DNA from 3 places in the Marinobacter sp. MA genome. Region 3 is predicted to be linked to each of the others. Evidence: predicted binding sites of a transcription regulator. Region 3 holds the regulator's gene; each other region holds the start of a gene.
What was found. Region 3 encodes FliA, which starts transcription of late flagellar genes. Its sites were predicted from a motif close to CTAAAGTTTNNNNNNNNNNNGCCGNTAA; they were not measured.
Positions count from the first base shown of each region.

Region 1 (6,188 bases), 640 kb from region 3:
CATTCTGAAACGCTAAAATGCCGGGAGCCCCTGTTTATAGGGGTTTCCAAGTATTCAGAAAACTCCTTGTCAAGCCTAGAATAGGATCCTAATTAAACAAGGTCCCGGTTTTACCGACCGAATTCTGGGTTGACTAAGGAGTAATGAAATGAAAAGAGCTGCTTCTCTTTACAAAGGCTGGCGGATGAAGCGCAACTTTGTCCATTTGGTAATGACAATGGATCGCCGTTTGCTGAACGATGTGGGATTTTCCCCGGAGCTCGTTGAACAGAAATTGAGCACCCCGTTCTGGAAATTCTGATCGGTAGGCGCGATCGAATGTGGCTAAGGTAACCTTCTGAGCTGGTTGAAAAATAACCGGTCCGGAAGGTTACATGTTGTCACATTAATGAAATATGCCCTTGTTCTTAAAGTATTTTTATCTCGAAAAAGTCTAAGAAAATTGATCTGAATCTGTATTCTCTATTAGCGGATCAGCTTATAGTTACGCTACCTCCAGAACCAGACCGGTTCACCCCGAAAGGAGAGCTTGACGATGATCCAGGAATTCCTTCAAAGCACCTTACCTCTAGACTCTTCCGTAAGCCTCAGACGTTCTGACACAGATCCCGACAAAGAAATGGCCAGGGCCCACAGTGAAGCCTTTGAAATCGTTTCAGATGACGGTGAAACCGTCGGCTTTGTGAAGGCCTGGGAAGATGACCCCAGCTTTCGTGGTTATGTCCATTTCGACTCTGAAGGCAACGTGATCGACTGGAAGGTCTTCAAAGACCGGTTGCAGAGCTGACGCTCATACCAGCCAACCGAAAAAGAAGTCGAACAACTTGCTGAAAAAGCCGCCCCCGGTGCTCTGAGGTTTCTCGGCAGCCGTGGGTGTTGATGCAGTGGTTTCTTCCTCGATTGGCTGGGCTTTCCTGGTATCGGTTGCTTCCTGCTCGGCGTATCCCGCGCTGGTTGGTTCCGTAGGGAGCTGGGCCAGCACCGGGTCTGGTTCTTCGTTGACTTCCGGTGTTGTTACTTCGGCGACCACAGGTTCCGGCGTGGGGTCTGGCGTTGGGGCTTGGGGTTCTGAGGGCGCCTTTTCCTCAATCGTAACTTCAGGTTGTTTTGAAGTATCCCCAGTAGCTACTTGTTTGTCCGGCGTTTTAATGTCAGGTAAGGGTGTCTGGGCAACCTGCTCGGAAGGAGTTTGAGTGGGTGTCGCGACAGGTTGGGGCGCAGGCTCCGGCTCTGGCTTCGGTTCAGCTCTGGCAACGGCAGGAGAATCGGGTGCCGGCTCGGGCAGGGACAAACCAAGCTTTGCCATTGATGCCTTTTGACTGCCGACTGAATTTGCCGCGATGGTTGCGCTCGAGGTTTTGGTCACGCCGAGTGCTTCCAGTGTTGCTGCATCCAGGGTGCCGTTGGTTTGCAGCCCATTCTTATCTTGATAGGCGCGTATGGCAGTTCGGAGCTGTTCATCGATCCAACCATCCGCGCGTCCGATATCATGGCCGGCCCCGTAAAGCGCGTTCTCTGCGGCGAAAATAACTTTCTCGGGTTCGGCGGCTTGGGCCGTGCCAAGGCAGGCAGCCGCTGTCAGTATGGCGATGACAGGGCTGCGAAAGCCTGGCTTCCGGGATGATTGAGGGCGCGTCATGGCGGGATACCTCCGGGCAGTCCATTTCCGGTTACATTGTGTAACTTGAAGCCCCAAGGTATCAGGTAATTATGGACGCGCTCGTGAAGTGGTTAACATCTGCAACCATTGTCCGCTCAGGATTCGCTGGCGCGGAAGCGTCTCACCAGAGTGTTCAACTCATCAGCCATGATGGCCAGCGACTGGCTTGAATGGTTTACCTGGGAGATATCCCCGGCGAGTTCTTCAATGGCACCGCTGCTTATCTCCACATTTTGAGTCATCTCTGATGCCGTGGCTCTCTGCTGTTCGGTGGCGCTGGCTATCTGGGTTGTCATTTCGACGATGCTGTTGACCGCGGCGAGAATATCGGTCAGTGCTTCGCCGGACTTGCTCGCCTCCTCGCTGGCCTCTTCGGCCATCTGCTTGGCCTTGCTCATGTCAACGACTGCACCGGCTGCGCCACTTTGAAGCTGTGACACAATGCGCTCGATATCGACGGTTGATTCCTGCACCCGTTTGGCCAGCCCGCGAACCTCATCGGCAACCACGGCAAAACCCCGTCCTGCCTCGCCGGCGCGGGCCGCTTCGATAGCGGCGTTCAAGGCCAGGAGGTTGGTCTGTTCTGCAATGCTCTGAATCACCGCAAGCACATTGCCAATCTCGGCTGACTCGTTTTCCAACTGCTGGATGCGCGTCGATCCTTTTTCTACCTGATTGGCAAGGTTAGTGACTGCTCTGATGGCAGAGCCAACGGTTTCCTGGCCGGAATCGGCAAGAGAAGCTGCCTTGCGGGCGGATTCGTCAGTTTCGCTGGTGTTCGAAGCGATTTCTTCAGAGGTCGAGACCATCTCCTGCATGGCGGCGGACACCTGAGTGATCTGATCGCGCTGCTGCTCGGAGTTGGCGGTGGTGCGCTTGGTGATGCCGGAGAGGGATTCTGATTCGCCCGTAAGCTGGCGGGAAGCCCTGACGATTTGCGAGATTGTCTTCTCGAGGGTTTCCAGGAAGGTGTTGACGGCACCAATGAAATCACCGATTTCGTCCGGGCGACCCGGGGTCAGCCTGGTGGACAAGTCTCCGTTATTGTTGGCGATGTCGTCGAGATAGCCCAGGATTTCAGTTTTTGCACGCTTCACACTGGAGCCCATCAAACGGCTCATCAACACCGCAACGATCAGCCCGAGCACTGCAGATACTGTAAACGCGGCGAGAGTGAATTTGAGTGCGAGGGATGTTTCTGCCGTTGCTTCATCCGCTTCCTGATCCAGAGACGCGAAGATACTGCTTTCAAGTTGCCGTGCCATACTCGCAATTTCCGGCCCAAGGACATCCAGCTTCTGGGTTTTGACGCTCACCAGAATACTCTGTTGTTCCAGCATCTGCTGAACGCCCGTTCGGTAGGCTTCCAGCTCCTCGACGACGGTATTGAGGTACACCTGAACGAATTCAGGGCCGTTTTCAGCATCAATCAGTTCCAATGCATCAGACAGGTCCTCGATGGCCCATCCCAGTGCCTTTTGCGAGTCCTCGTCGCCAGTCGCCAGATAGCGCTGAGCAGTCATTCGCATGATCAGCGCATCGTTCAGGAGCTGTTCCAGGCCAGCTCTCAATTCGCTGTCTGGTTCACGATTGGCGACGCCGTTTAAAGCGAGCCTGAGGGCCTTTGTTGCGTTCGGCCCATGCACATCCAGTTTCTCATCGATGATGCTGAGCACCTGACGCTTTGCTGGAACCAGTTCGTTTCTGAACGATTCAATGTACTGATTGGTTGTCTCTTCAATGCGATCAACCAGTTTGGCTCGCTCGGGCTCCTGGATGTCTTCCTGGGCTTTTGCCATCACCGCCCTGAAATCCGCCTCCGATTCACCGAAGCGTTCCAGGGTCTTTTCGTTTCCGGTCGAAAAATAATCGAACACGCGAAGTCTCATTCGATAGACGCTGGTGATCGAGTCGGTTCCTATCGCGGTATCCGGTGCCAAATCCCGGGCAACCGTGTTCATTCTCTGATCCAGTTTCTGGAATTCAAAAACGCTGAAAAGCGTGACAGCAGCGAACAGTAAAAGAATAAAAAGGGGAGCAATTAATAACTTGCCGGGAACACCTAATTTTCTTTCTAAGGAGTTTAGGAAAGAGGAAGCCAAAGCATAGCCCTTCTATTAATTTGTTTTGTTTCTTATCGGCTGCGCCGACCAAATCTGAAGTCCTGGGCCAGATTTTCCGGGTCGGCGCAGCTATCGTTGACGGAAACCGTCGAATCTACTCCACAAAGTTCGCCTGACTGGCGATCAGCGGAGAGAGTTGAAGGTTCCAGTGCTCGAGTCCGCTTTCGCTGTAGACATAATGTCCGCTGAGGGATTTCAGCTGCGGTATCTGGTCTGGTCTCATGCCATTGAGGATTAGCGAGGCCAGTCTTGCTGCCGTAAGCCCCTCCTGTTGGGCTGAGATGGTGAAACCGCCGATGCTTTGTTCCTCACCAACAAAGATATCCCAGAAGGAAAAAAGCGGAAGCTGAGCGCTGTAGTAGGCCTCTTTGAGCAGTTCATAAGGAGTAGCGTAGTTGCCGTCCTTGTCCCGGATAGTGTGGTGGGTTCCCAGAACCACGGCGTCATAGCGCTCATGAGCGTTTACCACCGATTTCAGCCAGGTATCCCGGTCGTTGGTCAGGACGATATCCAGGTCCGAGCCGTAAATAGTGGCCTGGCGTTTGTCACCGAAATATTCGTTCACTGCATTGCGCATGGTAGGTGAGTCATCCATCAGCACCAGGAAGCGATCCCTCTGCCGAAGGACTTTTCGCAGATGCCGGATACTGTCGGCGAAGAAGGGGCGTTCCAGTATTCCGGTAACCAGCGGGTGCTCAAGGGTGGGGTGCTGAACCGGGCCACCATTCACTCCCAAAAATACCACTGGAATCTCGCGCTGCACCAGATGCTCCGCCATCAGTGAAAATGCATTGTCATCACCCAGGATGGCCACATCCGGCTTCATCTCGGCGATCTTGCCCTGAATCTCAGCCACCTTGTCTGGCCATTCGGGCTTGGGCAGGCGTTTGGTGTCCAGTTCAAAGACCTTTATGTCGTGGTCATTCCCAAGAACCGAACGGACAGCCTCAATGTAATCGGCATCCCATTTGTATTCGATGTGATAGCTTTGAACGATAACGACGGTTTTGGCAAAACACAGGGGGCTGACCAGCAACAGAGCCAGTAGGAGAAATCGCATAGTTGTTCCTTATTGTTATCCGAGCAAACGTGAAAAACAGTCTTTCTTAACGATTTGTTCTTCAGGCAGTTTTTATCGTTATGTCCGGTTCTGATACAGGAACCATGCCAGTTGCCAAGTCATTGTTTTTACGTGTTTTCAGGAGTCTTGAGCGGTTTCGTTCACTGATTTTGGAAATGAAGTGTCCGGTCGCTGGGACATCTCGGGAGTTTCCTGATTGAAATTGTCGGCTTTACCGGACAAAGCGTCCGAAACAGCGGACAAAACGGATGGGGTTGGCTGGAGCCTAAGCGTGTTCGGACCTGGGGTTGCGCGGGTAATACCGGTCGGGCAGACGCTCGATATGCGGGAAGAAGCGCGTGTCCTTATAGGGCATCTTCATATACCCGGAAACTCCGAGCCCGGTGATCTGTTCGACAGCGGAAAGGATTTCATCCAACAGCCGCGTAAACTCCGCTTCCCGGTCGGGATCCAGCAGCCGGTAGTGGCTATGAATCTTAAGGTGCCGGGGCAGGGCTTCGAAGATAATCATGCCGGTGTGGTGGATGTCGTTCAGGGCCTCCAAAGCGTGGATTATGATGTCCGGCAGAACCAGAAACTCCTCCGGATCGGGGCCGTCCTCGAAGTAGGAATGCACGCGGCTTTCATCCTCAACCTCCGGCGCAGCGCTGACCTCGTAATGCAGTTTCATTCCCGGTGACAGGAGAAAGGGTTGATCCGGCTCGTCACGGTCGATGTGCAGGGTGTTCCGGGCGTTAAACAGGCAGCTTTTGAAAATGCCCTGTCGGTAAATTGCCTGGGCGAGGTAAACCATGTTGTTGACCGCCTGAACAAATGCTGACTTCAGTGCCGGATCGTGCAGGTTCAGCGACGTGTCGATGTAGATTCCATCGGTTTCCCAACGCACGGCCAGACCACCTTCCACCGGATAGCGCCCCAGGCGGCTGACGGCCGCCAGGAAGGCTTTCTCGGTTTCGCCCATGCCCTGCATGAAGTTCTTGTAGTAGCGGTCGAGCTGAACGTCGTTAACGTCGTTGAGGGTTTCCGGCGCTCCTTCTTCCCGGAGGAAGGATTTGCGGGAGCTGTAAACCACGGTGTCGATTTCCTGGTCCGAGGCTCGAACCCAAACCGGTACCTGGGCCGCGACCGGCTTTTCGGGCAGATCGATCATCACCGTACGAGCCATCCGCGGCATTTCCCTGAGGTAGTAATCACCGGCTTTGCGCCGCGTGTCAGGATCCGGCGACAGCATGCCATCGAGCATCCGGGCGAACTCCATGGGCAGTCCCAGGGAAGTGGCGGGAATGGCACGATGACCAAATCGGCAGGATTGCGCCGAAGCGAG
Region 1 covers NZ_CP103058.1:2,135,411-2,141,598, forward strand. The annotation lists gene NUW46_RS09915 (hypothetical protein) at 149-301, shown strand; gene NUW46_RS09920 (hypothetical protein) at 536-787, shown strand; gene NUW46_RS09925 (peptidoglycan-binding protein) at 791-1,639, opposite strand; gene NUW46_RS09930 (methyl-accepting chemotaxis protein) at 1,756-3,621, opposite strand; gene NUW46_RS09935 (ABC transporter substrate-binding protein) at 3,878-4,843, opposite strand; gene NUW46_RS09940 (protein kinase domain-containing protein) at 5,130-6,188, opposite strand, start outside.
Region 1: NUW46_RS09930 (methyl-accepting chemotaxis protein) is a predicted target of FliA. The motif match lies at 3,795-3,822, and genes of this name have one in related genera.

Region 2 (6,188 bases), 750 kb from region 3:
ATCAAAACATTCCGGCACATCACGATGTCGAACTTGCCGAGCATGTAGCGCTCAAGCAGGTTCAATTCCTTGAACTCCACCATACTCCGGATTTGCGGCTTGATTTGCCAGCCGCCATTCAGGGACGGGGTGAAGAACTGCTTTTGTCGCTCCGGTGACAGGCCCCGGCCAATGGCGATCATCTCGTATTCACCCTTGCGGGCGACTTCCAGAACGCTTTTGGAGATATCCGTGGCCGTGATTTTCACGTCGCGAAGCTTCCCGGGCCTCGCACGCCGGAATTCTTCCACGATCATGGCGATGGAGTAGGGTTCCTGACCTGTTGAGCAGGCCGCCGACCAGATACGAAGGGGTTGGGCGGTTTTGCGCTCAGCGAACTCGGGAAGCAGTTTTTCCTGGAGAATCCGGAAAGGGTGATTGTCGCGGAACCACAGGGTTTCATTGGTGGTCATCGCATCGATGACCACCTCCTTCAGGCCGCCCCGCCCGGGACGCTTGAGGCGATCAAGGAGTTCACCCAGGGTATTCAGACTGTTCTCTTCGAGAATCCTGCGCAGCCTGCTTTTTACCAGGTACTGTTTGTTCTCCCCGAGTAAAATCCCACAGGCATCCTGCAGGAACGATTTGAAGGCTTCATATTCCTGTGGCGTTATTTCCGCTTTCATTGGATCTCTGTTCTGAGTGAATCTTCGAGCGGCGCCATCAACCCTGGTCGATGATCTCCATCACCCGCTCCGCCAGCTCGTCCGGACTGAACTTTGCCATAAAGTCGTCGGCCCCGACCTTCTTCACCATCGCCTGATTGAACACACCACTGAGGGAGGTGTGGAGCATGACAAACATGTCTGCAAGGGCCGGGTCACCTTTCACCTTGGTGACCAGGGTATAACCATCCATTTCCGGCATCTCGACATCGGAGATAATCAATGAGAAATGATCCCGCGCCTTTGAACCGTCAGAAGTCACCTCCTTCAGGTATTCGAACGCCTGTTTGCCGTCGTTCTTTGTGATGACTTCCATCCCGATGGCAGTCAGGCAGCGCTCGATCTGCCGACGGGCCACTGAGGAGTCGTCCACGACCAGCACCGGGAGATGCCCCGGGACGCGATCCGCACTCTTGCTCAGAACCGCCTCGGTGACATCCTCACCAAGCGGAGAAACTTCTGCAAGAATCTTCTCTACATCAATGATTTCGACCAGCTTATCATCAATCTTGGTAACAGCGGTAAGGTACACATCGCGTCCTGCTCCCTTGGGCGGAGGCAGAATGTCTTCCCAGTTCATGTTCATGATCCGGTCGACGCCGGTGACCAGGAAACCCTGTGTCTTGCGATTGTACTCGGTAATGATGACAAAACTGGTAGCCAGCTCTTCCTGGGGAATGCCGGGCAAGCCAATGGCCATGCTCAGGTCAATGATGGGGATGGTCTCACCGCGGCTGTGAGCGACGCCACGAACAACAGGCCGACTGTTTGGCAGTGACGACAGTTTCGGACACTGCAGTACTTCTTTCACCTTGAAGACGTTGATCCCATAGATCTGCCTCCCCCTTAAGCGGAAAAGAAGGAGCTCCAGGCGATTCTGCCCTACCAACTGGGTTCGCTGGTTAACACTGTCCAATACCCCTGCCATTTCGATTCTCCTGGCCTGCCGGAATTACAACGGCATATATCTTGCTGGTCACTGAATAATAGCGTGATTGACGGAAACCCGTCATATCAGCGGCGGATTAGCCCGTTTAACGGCCACTGCCATCGAATCCTTAGCCGGATTCGGGCTTTTCTGCCTTGTTGTTGACAGCATAGGACAAACTGCTACGTATGCGCACCACCAAATTCGCTCTGATACTGCTAATGTCTTGCTTGAGCGCCCCGCTGCTGGCTGACACAACCGCTGAACAGATTCGCCAGGCGACACTGGAATTTCTTGACGGCTTCGCCAGAGAACAGGCCGCAGAAGGCTACACCGTATCCTTTGAACCGGGCTCCATCGACGACCGACTTGCACTCGCGGAATGCGAGAAGCCGTTGAGTGTCGAATTCAGTGGAGATCCCTGGAAAAGCACCAGCCCTTCGATGCAGGTGGCCTGCGAAGGATCAAGGCCCTGGCGGATGTTTGTGACGGCTTCCGTTTCCATCCACGGGCCGGCCCTTGTGGCGGCAAGACCGCTGACACGGGGCGAACGGGTAACCGAAGGCCTCCTCGCCAAGCAGTCCGTTGAAATCAATGCCTCCCGGCGCGGCGTCATTACCGATGCGCAACAGGCCATCGGCATGGAGGTGCGCCGGTCGGTCAACGCAGGCTCGCTGATCACGCCGGATATGCTCTCTGCGCCAAATGCCGTGGAACGGGGCGACCATGTTATCATCACCGCCAAAACGGGCGGATTCTCAGTGCGTTCGCGCGGGAAGGCCCTTGCCAGCGCAGGGGTTGGCGAACAGGTTCTGGTTGAGAATCTGCGATCCTCCCGCACGATCAAGGCCAGCGTTGTTGCGCCAGGTCATGTCGAAATCCCGATGTAAGCCCGCCTCGGCATGAGCTTGCCGGTGCGGCAAATCCCTGCCGGAAACCCGGTAGAAAAAAGAGACGAAAAAACTACTGAAAATTACTAAAGGTTTTCGCGGCCCCGCCGTTAAGAAGACATAAACTCGAGTAAGCGCTGCATTCACGTGGCGCGACAGGCAAGCAGGTACAGATATGTCAGTTGACTTAAATGGAATTGGCCCCGGCCAGGTCAACACCCAGAGAACCACGGCCGACAAGAGCGCCGGCACCCAGAATACCCAGCCGGCGACCAACGAACAGGCGAAAACCCAGGCCCAGGGTGCCCGGGGCGAGAACGTCAGCCTGAGCAATCAGGCCAAGAATCTCAAACAGCTTGAACAGAAGTTGGGCGATTATCCGGAAATGGATGACGACCGCATCGAACAGATCCGCTCCGCCCTGGAGAACGGAACCTACAAGATTGACGCCGAGAAACTGGCCCAGAAAATGCTTGAGATGGATGAAAGCATTTTCGGGTGAGTAAACCATGGCCGCAATCGATGATCTGAAGACCCTTCTTTCCCAGGATATCAGTCAGCTGGAGACGCTGGCTGATATTCTCGAAAAAGAAAAGACATGCCTTGCCAGTTCCGACCTCCGCCAGCTGGAAACTCTGACCAAAGAAAAAAACGAGCTTCTGGGTGCCGTTCGCGAACGCGCCAAACAGAAAATCCGGACATTGGTCCAGATGGGATACCGCCCGGAAAGTGGCGAGCCTTCCCGTTTTATCCGCAGCGCCGGTTTTTCTGAGCTGTTCCAGCTCTGGCAGGAAGCGGATCAGAAACTCCGGGCCTGTCAGACGCTGAACCAGACCAACGGTCGGGTGATCAGCCATTTGCAAAAACGCCTGTCCCGGCTTACCGACATCTTCCGTGGCGCCACCGGTCAGCAAAAGCTGTACGGTGCCCAGGGCCAACAGACCACAGTTTCCAGCAGCACAGTGCTTGCCAGCGCCTGAGCAGGGCCCTGGCAAGCAACGCTTTTTACTTCATCGGGTATAGATTGTCATCTGGGAGTCCGGATGGAAACGGATGTCGTGGATACTCACGTTACCCATTGAGGCACCCTGGCTACCGCTGACCCGGATATTGTCCATGCGGATTTCCTCGATGCGCTCGGGGAACGCAAGCATCAAGGCGCCATCCTCCCTCACCCGATAGCGGGGTTCCCCCTCGCGGTAGTGGACACCGGAAATGGTCAGGTCCGAGTCGAGAAAGTTGAGGACCGGTACAAAAATATTGGCGGTAAGTTTCAGCCCCTCGATAACATCCGGGGAATCGTCAGCGCCCTGTTCGCCGTCACCAGCCGGATTCTCAACCATATCGCGAACAATACCGATACGCTCCAGCAGGTTCGGGTCTCCCTGACCTGAGACGGCCGCCAGCTCAGTCTCGCTTAATGGAGCAAGGTTACCGCGCTCATACAGTTCACCAGCCTCCAATGATGCCTGTGACGCTTCGGCCGAATTGCTCGCCGCAAAGGTGACCAGGGGCTGGAATGGCAGCGTTACCGCTGTGACGAGCGCCGCAGCGTTGCGATACCGGGACTGGTGCTTTAGGACGCGGTGAAGTTCTTTTTCGCTGATCCAGCCAGCCTGGATGAACACCTCACCCAGACGCTGTCCGGTTTCGCGCTGGAGCTTTAGGCCCTCATCCAGTTGTTTCTCGGACAGGTAGCCGCGATTAACAAGCAGCCGCCCGAGGCGTGACTTTTCTTCAAATCCCTGACGGATTCTCACCCAGTGTCTCCTTTTGAACAGTGAAAACCGTACAACCCGGCCCGGCTAATGTGATCCATGATTTCCGATACCCGGAATGTTAGATGATCACAACACAATGTGCGTGGATACAGTCATCGTTTTACCATCCCCTTCTGGTAAGATCTGGCACCTGATAACAGAATTCGCTGAATTGTCGCAGCAAAAACGCCTGCGCATAACAAAGAGAGCGGTTGCAAATGACAAACTTGGTAAAACCCCTGAAAACTGTGACACCCGTACTGCTGATGGCTCTCGCCTTGCTGGTGCCAGCCTCCTGGGCAATGGCCCAAAGCAATGAGCAGCCCGCCAACGAGCCACTGCCAATGGTTCGCATGGTGACCAGCGAGGGCGTGATCGAGCTCCAGCTGCGACCGGATGTCGCCCCGGATACGGTTGCCAATTTCCTGCAGTACGCCCAGGAAGGTTTCTTCGACGGCACCATTTTTCACCGCGTTATCCCCGGATTCATGATCCAGGGCGGCGGGTTTACCGAGGAGCTGTCCCGGAAATCGACCCGCGCCCCGATTCGCAATGAAGCCACAAAAACCCTGCCGAACCTTCGTGGAACCATTGCTATGGCGCGAACCAGTGCGCCGGATTCTGCAACGTCACAGTTCTTTATCAATCTCACGGACAACGGGTTTCTGAATGCCGGGGTCCGCGGCCCGGGCTATGCGGTTTTTGGCAAGGTTACCCAGGGCATGGGTGTTGTCGATGCCATCGCCCGCAAACAGACCACCCGGAAACAGGGCATGGCCGACGTGCCGGTGGAACCTGTGACCATCGAAACCGTCACCGTGGTTGAATCCGAAGGCTGACACCGTGAACCGGCCATTGCAGCCCCCTGCGATCGAGCCAGCTGAACTGGTCTGGCACGACGGGGTCCCGGAATCAAAGCGGTTTGGCGATGTTTACTTCAGCCGGGACAACGGCCTGGAGGAAACCCGCCACGTTTTTCTGCAGCATAACCAGTTGCCCGAGCGCTTCTCGCAGATTCCCCGGGGCGGGAGCTTTGCTATTGCCGAAAGCGGCTTCGGAACCGGCCTGAACTTTCTGGCAGCCTGGCAGGCCTGGCGCCACCACGCGCCAACCCATGCTGCTACCCTGCATTTTGTCTCGGTGGAACGTTTCCCACTCACTCGCGAAGACCTGACCCGCGCCCTCGCCTTGTGGCCCGAGTTAAAGGTGCTCGCCGACGAACTGCTTCTGCATTACCCACCTCTGGTGCGAGGGGTTCACCGACTGGTTCTTGACGAAGGGCGGGTTCGACTGACGCTGTTTTTCGGCGACATCAATGACGCCTGGGAAGCCCTGGATTTTAAAGCCGACGCCTGGTTTCTGGACGGCTTTGCCCCGGCCCGCAATCCGGACATGTGGCTGGAGAACACCATCCGCCTGGTTCGCGCCCATAGCAAACCGGGCACAACGCTGGCTACCTTCACTTCCGTCGGTCGGATCCGTCGGGCTTTCCTCGAGGCCGGATTCCACATGGAGAAAACCTCCGGATACGGCCGCAAACGGGAAATGCTGAAGGGAGTGCTTGAGGCGTCGGCCCGGGCTGAACCCGAACAACACGGGACCATCGCCATCATTGGAGCGGGCATTGCAGGCTGTACGCTGGCACGAAACCTTGCAGAGCGGGGTTTGCCCGTCACACTCGTTGATTCCCATGGGCCGGGAAATGGCGCGTCCGGAAACGCCCAGGGCGCCCTGTACGTAAAACTGGGAGTTGAGTTCAACGACCAGACCGAACTGGCCCTCACCGCCCTGACCTTTGCCCAGGGCTTTTACAACAACTGGCGCAACCAGTACTGGCATCCGACTGGCCTGCTGCAATTGGCCCACAGCCCCCAGGAAGAGGCCCGACAGGCGAAATTTCTCGATC
Region 2 covers NZ_CP103058.1:2,029,136-2,035,323, reverse strand. The annotation lists gene NUW46_RS09450 (CheR family methyltransferase) at 1-665, opposite strand, end outside; gene NUW46_RS09445 (chemotaxis protein CheV) at 703-1,632, opposite strand; gene flgA (flagellar basal body P-ring formation chaperone FlgA) at 1,821-2,522, shown strand; gene flgM (flagellar biosynthesis anti-sigma factor FlgM) at 2,698-3,024, shown strand; gene NUW46_RS09430 (flagella synthesis protein FlgN) at 3,032-3,502, shown strand; gene NUW46_RS09425 (pilus assembly protein PilB) at 3,533-4,282, opposite strand; gene NUW46_RS09420 (peptidylprolyl isomerase) at 4,501-5,121, shown strand; gene mnmC (bifunctional tRNA (5-methylaminomethyl-2-thiouridine)(34)-methyltransferase MnmD/FAD-dependent 5-carboxymethylaminomethyl-2-thiouridine(34) oxidoreductase MnmC) at 5,126-6,188, shown strand, end outside.
Region 2: flgM (flagellar biosynthesis anti-sigma factor FlgM) is a predicted target of FliA. The motif match lies at 2,609-2,636, and genes of this name have one in related genera.

Region 3 (6,188 bases):
CGTCGATATCGTCGGTCTGGAAGTCGGGTACCGGCTGATTCCGCTGGTCGATAAATCCCAGGGCGGTCAGTTGCTCAGTCGCATCAAGGGCGTTCGCAAAAAACTGTCCCAGGATCTGGGTTTCCTGATGCCTTCGGTTCATATTCGCGACAATCTGGACCTGATGCCCAACGTCTATCGCATCACCCTGATGGGCGTAACCATCGCCGAGGCGGAGATTCACCCGGACCGGGAGCTGGCCATCGACCCCGGCCAGGTATTTGGAAAGGTTGAAGGGATTGAAGGAAAGGATCCGGCGTTCGGTCTTGATGCCTGTTGGATCGAGCCCGATAAGAAAGACCAGGCACAGACCCTTGGTTATACCGTGGTCGATGCCAGTACCGTGGTTGCCACCCATCTGAACCAGGTGTTGCAGAAACACGCCCACGAACTGCTGGGCCACGAGGAAGTCCAGAAGTGGCTGGATCAGCTTGAGAAGATTTCTCCGAAGCTGGCCGAAGAGCTGGTACCCACCACCGTTTCCATCAGCCTGCTCCTGAAGGTCTTGCAGAACCTGCTGAAGGAGGAAGTGCCGATCCGGGATATGCGGTCCATTGCCGAGGCCATCGTGAATGTTCATCCGAAGAGTCAGGATCCCAAGCTGCTGACCACGGTAGCCCGGCAGTCCCTGCGCCGGATGATTGTCCAGAGCATCTGCGGCAACGAATCAGAGATACCGGTGATCACCCTGGATCCGGACTTGGAACAGTTATTGCTGAAGTCTGTTCAGCAGAGTCAACAATCCGGCGGTCAGGAAGACATTGGCCTGGTTCTGGAGCCGAATATGGTTGAGAAGCTCCAGCGATCGCTTCAGGAGAGCGTCCAGCGCCAGGAAATGCTTGGCAAACCGGCCATTCTGCTGGTGTCCGGGCCACTGCGGCCGGTCCTGGCGAAGTTTGCCAGCTATGGGGTAGAGCGACTGCACGTGCTCTCGTACCAGGAAATTCCGGATAACAAACAGATTACGATCGTGGCGTCCGTTGGCCAGTAACGGCGCGGATGACAGAGCGGACAGCGCCGGCACGGCGTTGCCGGTGGAGGAAGAGGCATCATGAAAGTAAAACGGTTTTTTGCTCAGACCATGGCAGAGGCGCTGAAACAGGTCAGTGAACAGATGGGGCCGGATGCCGTGATTCTTTCCAACCGTCGGGTCGACGGTGGTGTCGAAATCGTGACGGCGCTGGACTATGACGAAAACATGGCGCGCCAGCGCCTGGGCAACCAGGCCGAAGAAGCCACCAACGGATCCCGCCTGGCAGAAATGCAGGCTGACCAGCATCGTCGTCTCGAGGATGAATTGAGCCGATCCCGTGACCGCATCCGTGAAGTCAGGGAAAAGCGTGCCTCCCAGGGAGCCGGCTACTCAGGTCCGTCGTTTGTTGCTGTTCAGGAAACGGTCGGCGGCGATTTCGGTGATAGTGTGGCTGAGCCCCAGGCGCCGAAGGATGTCTATTCTGATGAACTCGCACAGATGCGTGCCGAGATCAGCTCCCTCAGGGATATGATGCAGGGTGGTCGCTCGCAGCCGGACTCTGTGGTTTCGACAAACACGGCTGTTCAGCAAAGGCTGGCCGAGCGCCTGCAGGAATTCGGCCTGGGCAGCGAGCTGGCAGGGTCAATTTCCCGTCGCCATAAGGCAGGGCGACTGGAAGATGGTTGGAAGCAGTCCCTGAAAATGCTGTGCACCGGCGTCCGGACCTCTCGCATGGAGTGGCTTGATGAGGGGGGCGCCTATGCGCTGGTGGGTCCTACCGGTTCCGGCAAGACCACCACGATTGGAAAGCTGGCGGCGCGGTATGTGCTCAAGCATGGCTCCGACTCCCTGGCTCTGGTCACCACCGATCGATACCGGGTGGCGGCGCACGAGCAGTTGTTCGTGTTCGGTCGTATCCTGAATGTGCCGGTTCGGGTGGTGGATGAGACTCACAGCCTGGACGATATTCTGGACGAGCTGTCAGACCGTCACCTGGTTCTGATTGATACTGCCGGGCTGACAAGTTCGGATAAAGGTTATCAGGAACAGCTGGCCGAACTGGCTCGCAGCCATCACAATGTCAAAACGCATCTGGTCGTCTCGGCAACCAGTCAGCCGCGCATCATGAAATCCGTCTGGCATTGCTATAAGATGGCAAATCTTGCGGGCTGTGTGATGACCAAGATCGATGAGGCCCTCACATTGGGTGAGTCCCTCGGTTTTGTCATGGAAACCGGTCTGCCGGTAGCCTACTACACAGACGGGCAGAAGATTCCTGAAGATCTGCACCACGCAGAAGCTGTTCCGCTGGTGCGGCTGGCCGTGGATCGGCTTAAAACACTCCAGCAACAGCAGGCGGTCGCAGAGGGCCTGAAAGAGCACGCCTGAGACCGGACAGATTGACAGCAGGCGTCGGAAACGCACCGGCGAAACGTGGCAAGAGACAAAAAACAGTATGAGCAGAGCACATCCGGTACAGGTGATTGCAGTTTCCGGCGGTAAAGGTGGAGTCGGCAAGAGTAACGTGTCGGTCAACCTCGGAATTGCCCTGGCGCAGAAAGGCCGGAGAGTGGTGCTGCTCGACGCCGATCTTGGGCTCGCCAACATCGACGTATTGCTGGGCATCACCGCCAACCGTAACCTTCAGGATGTTCTGGCAGGCGACTGTGACCTCAAGGACGTTCTGGTAAATGGTCCCGGCGGCATAAAGATCGTTCCTGCCTCGTCAGGTACCCAGCGGATGACCCAGCTCAGTCCCATGGAGCATGCCGGGCTTATTAATGCGTTCAGCGAGCTGGGGGATCAGATCGATGTCCTGATCGTCGACACCGCCGCCGGTATCTCCGAATCGGTGGTCAGCTTTCTCAGGGCGTCCCAGGAGTTACTGTTGGTTGTGTGTGACGAACCCACGTCCATCACCGATGCCTACGCCCTGATCAAGCTGATGAACCGGGATTATGGAACCAATCGTTTCCGCATTCTTGCCAACCAGGTGCGGAATGAGCAGGAAGGCCGGCATCTGTTCGAAAAACTGACTCGGGTCACCGAGCGCTTCCTCGATGTGGCACTACAATATGTCGGTATAGTCCCCTACGATGAGGCAGTGAAGAAAGCAGTCCAGAGACAGAGGGCAGTGCTGGATGCCTATCCCAGAGCGAAAGCCTCCCTGGCCATCAAGTCTCTGGCCGACAAGGTAGACAGCTGGCCGTTGCCGTCCTCACCCCGTGGACATCTGGAATTCTTTGTGGAGCGGCTCGTCGAAGTCTGAATCGGATCCAGTCAAACAAGAAACCGGATACATGACATTGGCGAAAAACCTCGGAATCTATAACCAGTCCGGTGCGCAGAAAGCATCTCAGCTTGTTGAGCAACACGCGCCGCTGGTCAAGAAAATCGCCCTCCATTTGATGGCCCGCCTGCCGGCTTCCGTTCAGCTTGAAGATCTTATGCAGGCCGGCATGATTGGCCTGCTTGAGGCTGCCCAGCGATACAGTTCCACCAAAGGAGCCACCTTCGAGACCTACGCCGGTATCCGGATTCGTGGGGCGATGGTCGATGAAATCCGCAAGGGCGACTGGGTTCCCCGCTCCGTGCATCGAAACGCCCGTCGCATTTCCCAGGCCATCAAGGCTGTGGAAGACCGGCTTGGCCGGGAAGCCCAGGATCAGGAAGTGGCCGAGGAGCTGGGCATGGAGCTTGCGGAGTATCATTCCTATCTTTCCGATTCCAACAGTGGCCGACTTTTTAGCCTCGATGAGCTCAATGAATCCGGAGAGCTGCCGATAGAACAGACAGAGACGCAGGATAACCCTCTGGAGGGGTTGTCCTCCGATGCCTTCCGGCGGAGCCTGGCTGAGGCCATTGAAGACCTGCCGGAGCGGGAAAAACTGGTTCTGAGCCTTTATTACCAGGAAGAGCTGAACCTCAAGGAAATAGGCGCCGTGCTGGGCGTCAGCGAGAGCAGGGTCAGCCAGATTCACAGCCAGGCTGCCTTGCGCCTTCGGGGGCGGTTGTCGGATTGGCGCCAGGAACCGGACAGCTGATTGCGTTCAGTCTGTGTCTGCGAAGGGGCAGTCTGTAGTTTTTGGTAACCGATGCTTTACAACGGAAGCAAAGGTCTGACAATAAGCGGTTTAAACAGCGGCCTGCTAGACTTTGAACGCGAAGGTCAAACGAATTCCGGGTGTTACTAACTGGAGGTCCCATTGGACAAAAACATGAAAATCCTCATTGTGGATGATTTCTCCACAATGCGACGGATCATCAAAAACCTGCTGCGTGATCTGGGCTTCACCAACACCGATGAAGCAGACGATGGCAACACAGCCTTGCCGATGCTGAAGAGCGGCAAATACGACTTTCTGGTCACCGACTGGAACATGCCGGGCATGTCCGGGTTCGATCTTCTGAAGGCTGTCCGGGCTGACGAGAATCTGAAAACCCTGCCGGTATTGATGGTAACGGCTGAGGCGAAGCGCGACCAGATTGTTGCCGCGGCTCAGGCGGGCGTGAACGGCTACGTTGTCAAACCGTTCACTGCCGCTGTGCTCAAGGAAAAGATTGAGAAAATCTTTGAAAGAATCCAGTAACCAGAGGTCGGATGGCTCTCATGAGCGATAGCAAAAAGAACCATCGGGGCCTTGAGCCGGAGGTGACCGAAAAGCTCCAGCGGCAGGCAGCAGAGCTGGCAGAGAGTGTTGATGCCGGTGATTATGCCAAAGCCATGACCCTGATCAATGAACTCAGCGAGGTCAGGGATCAAAGTCTGTACCGCGAGGTAGGGCGATTGACCCGGAGCCTGCACGAAGCCATCCGGAACTTCCAGATTGACCCCCGGAACGCGGAACAGCAGGAAGCGCTGTCGAAGATGACAGACGCCTCCGATCGCCTCGAATACGTTGTGCAGATGACCGGCGAAGCGGCCAACCGCACCATGGACCTGGTTGAGGAAACCATGCCGGTGGCCAACGCGTTTCGTGAAGAAGCGGCCTCCTTGCGGGACGAATGGCAACGTCTGCGTCGTCGGGAGATGCAGCCGGCGGAGTTCCGGGAACTGTACGGCCGTATTGATCGCTTTTTTGTCAGCACAGCCAGCGACGCTGACACCATGTACAACAATCTTTCGGAAATTCTGCTTGCTCAGGATTATCAGGGATTTGACACCGCCCTTAAGCACCGCCCTGGTGATGAGGAGCAGCTCTGCGATTGAGAGGGAAGTCAGACCGGGCCCAGATCAAGGCCGATGAGCGTGAAGATGTAGTTTCGGGACAGGATGACGTTGACGACCTGTTGTCCAGTCTCGGTTTCTGAACAAAGAGGGTAACGCATGGCGTTTGATGCTGATGAAGAGATTTTGCAGGACTTCCTGGTAGAAGCCGGTGAAATTCTCGAAAAGCTGTCAGAGCAGTTGGTAGATCTTGAGCAACATCCTGACGACAGTGATCTGCTCAACGCCATTTTCCGTGGCTTTCACACCGTTAAAGGCGGCGCGGGCTTCCTTCAGCTTGAAGCGCTGGTAAATTGCTGCCACTCCGCCGAGAACGTTTTCGATACCCTGCGCAATCACAAGCGTAAGGTGGACTCCGAACTGATGGACGTGGTTCTGGAGGCCCTGGATAACGTTAATGCCATGTTTGAAGAGGTTCGCAATCACGAGGAACCAACACCGGCTCCGGACGAACTGATTGCCCGCCTCGATGCCCTGGCCCTGCCAGAGGGTGAGGGAGCGCCTGTCGCCGACCCTCAGCCGGAACACGAAGAGAATGAACCGTCGGAGGATGGCGGCGACATCACCGACGACGAATTCGAACGGCTTCTGGATGCCTTGCAGGACGAAAAGAGCGAAGAACAGGCACCGGCTTCAGACTCCGGAGCGTCTTCCGGTGACCGGGAGGGTTCCGGAGATGACGAGATAACCGACGACGAGTTCGAGGCGCTGCTCGACCAGCTGCACGGAAAAGGGCAGTTTGCCGGCGCACCTGCGGGCGAGGACGATGCTGTCAGCAAAGAAGAAAAGCCGGCGGCCAAGGCAGAAGGCGGTGGCAGCGACGATCTGATCACCGACGACGAATTCGAAAAACTGCTGGACGATCTCCATGGCAAGGGTGGAAGCCCGACTGCCGGCGGAGAGTCCTCCACTCCGAAAAAGCCCGCGGGTGCGAAGGAGCCTTCAGCG
Region 3 covers NZ_CP103058.1:2,776,226-2,782,413, reverse strand. The annotation lists gene flhA (flagellar biosynthesis protein FlhA) at 1-1,030, shown strand, start outside; gene flhF (flagellar biosynthesis protein FlhF) at 1,091-2,401, shown strand; gene NUW46_RS12860 (MinD/ParA family protein) at 2,469-3,281, shown strand; gene NUW46_RS12855 (RNA polymerase sigma factor FliA) at 3,313-4,056, shown strand; gene cheY (chemotaxis response regulator CheY) at 4,219-4,602, shown strand; partial or broken gene NUW46_RS12845 (protein phosphatase CheZ) at 4,623-5,323, shown strand; gene NUW46_RS12840 (chemotaxis protein CheW) at 5,340-6,188, shown strand, end outside.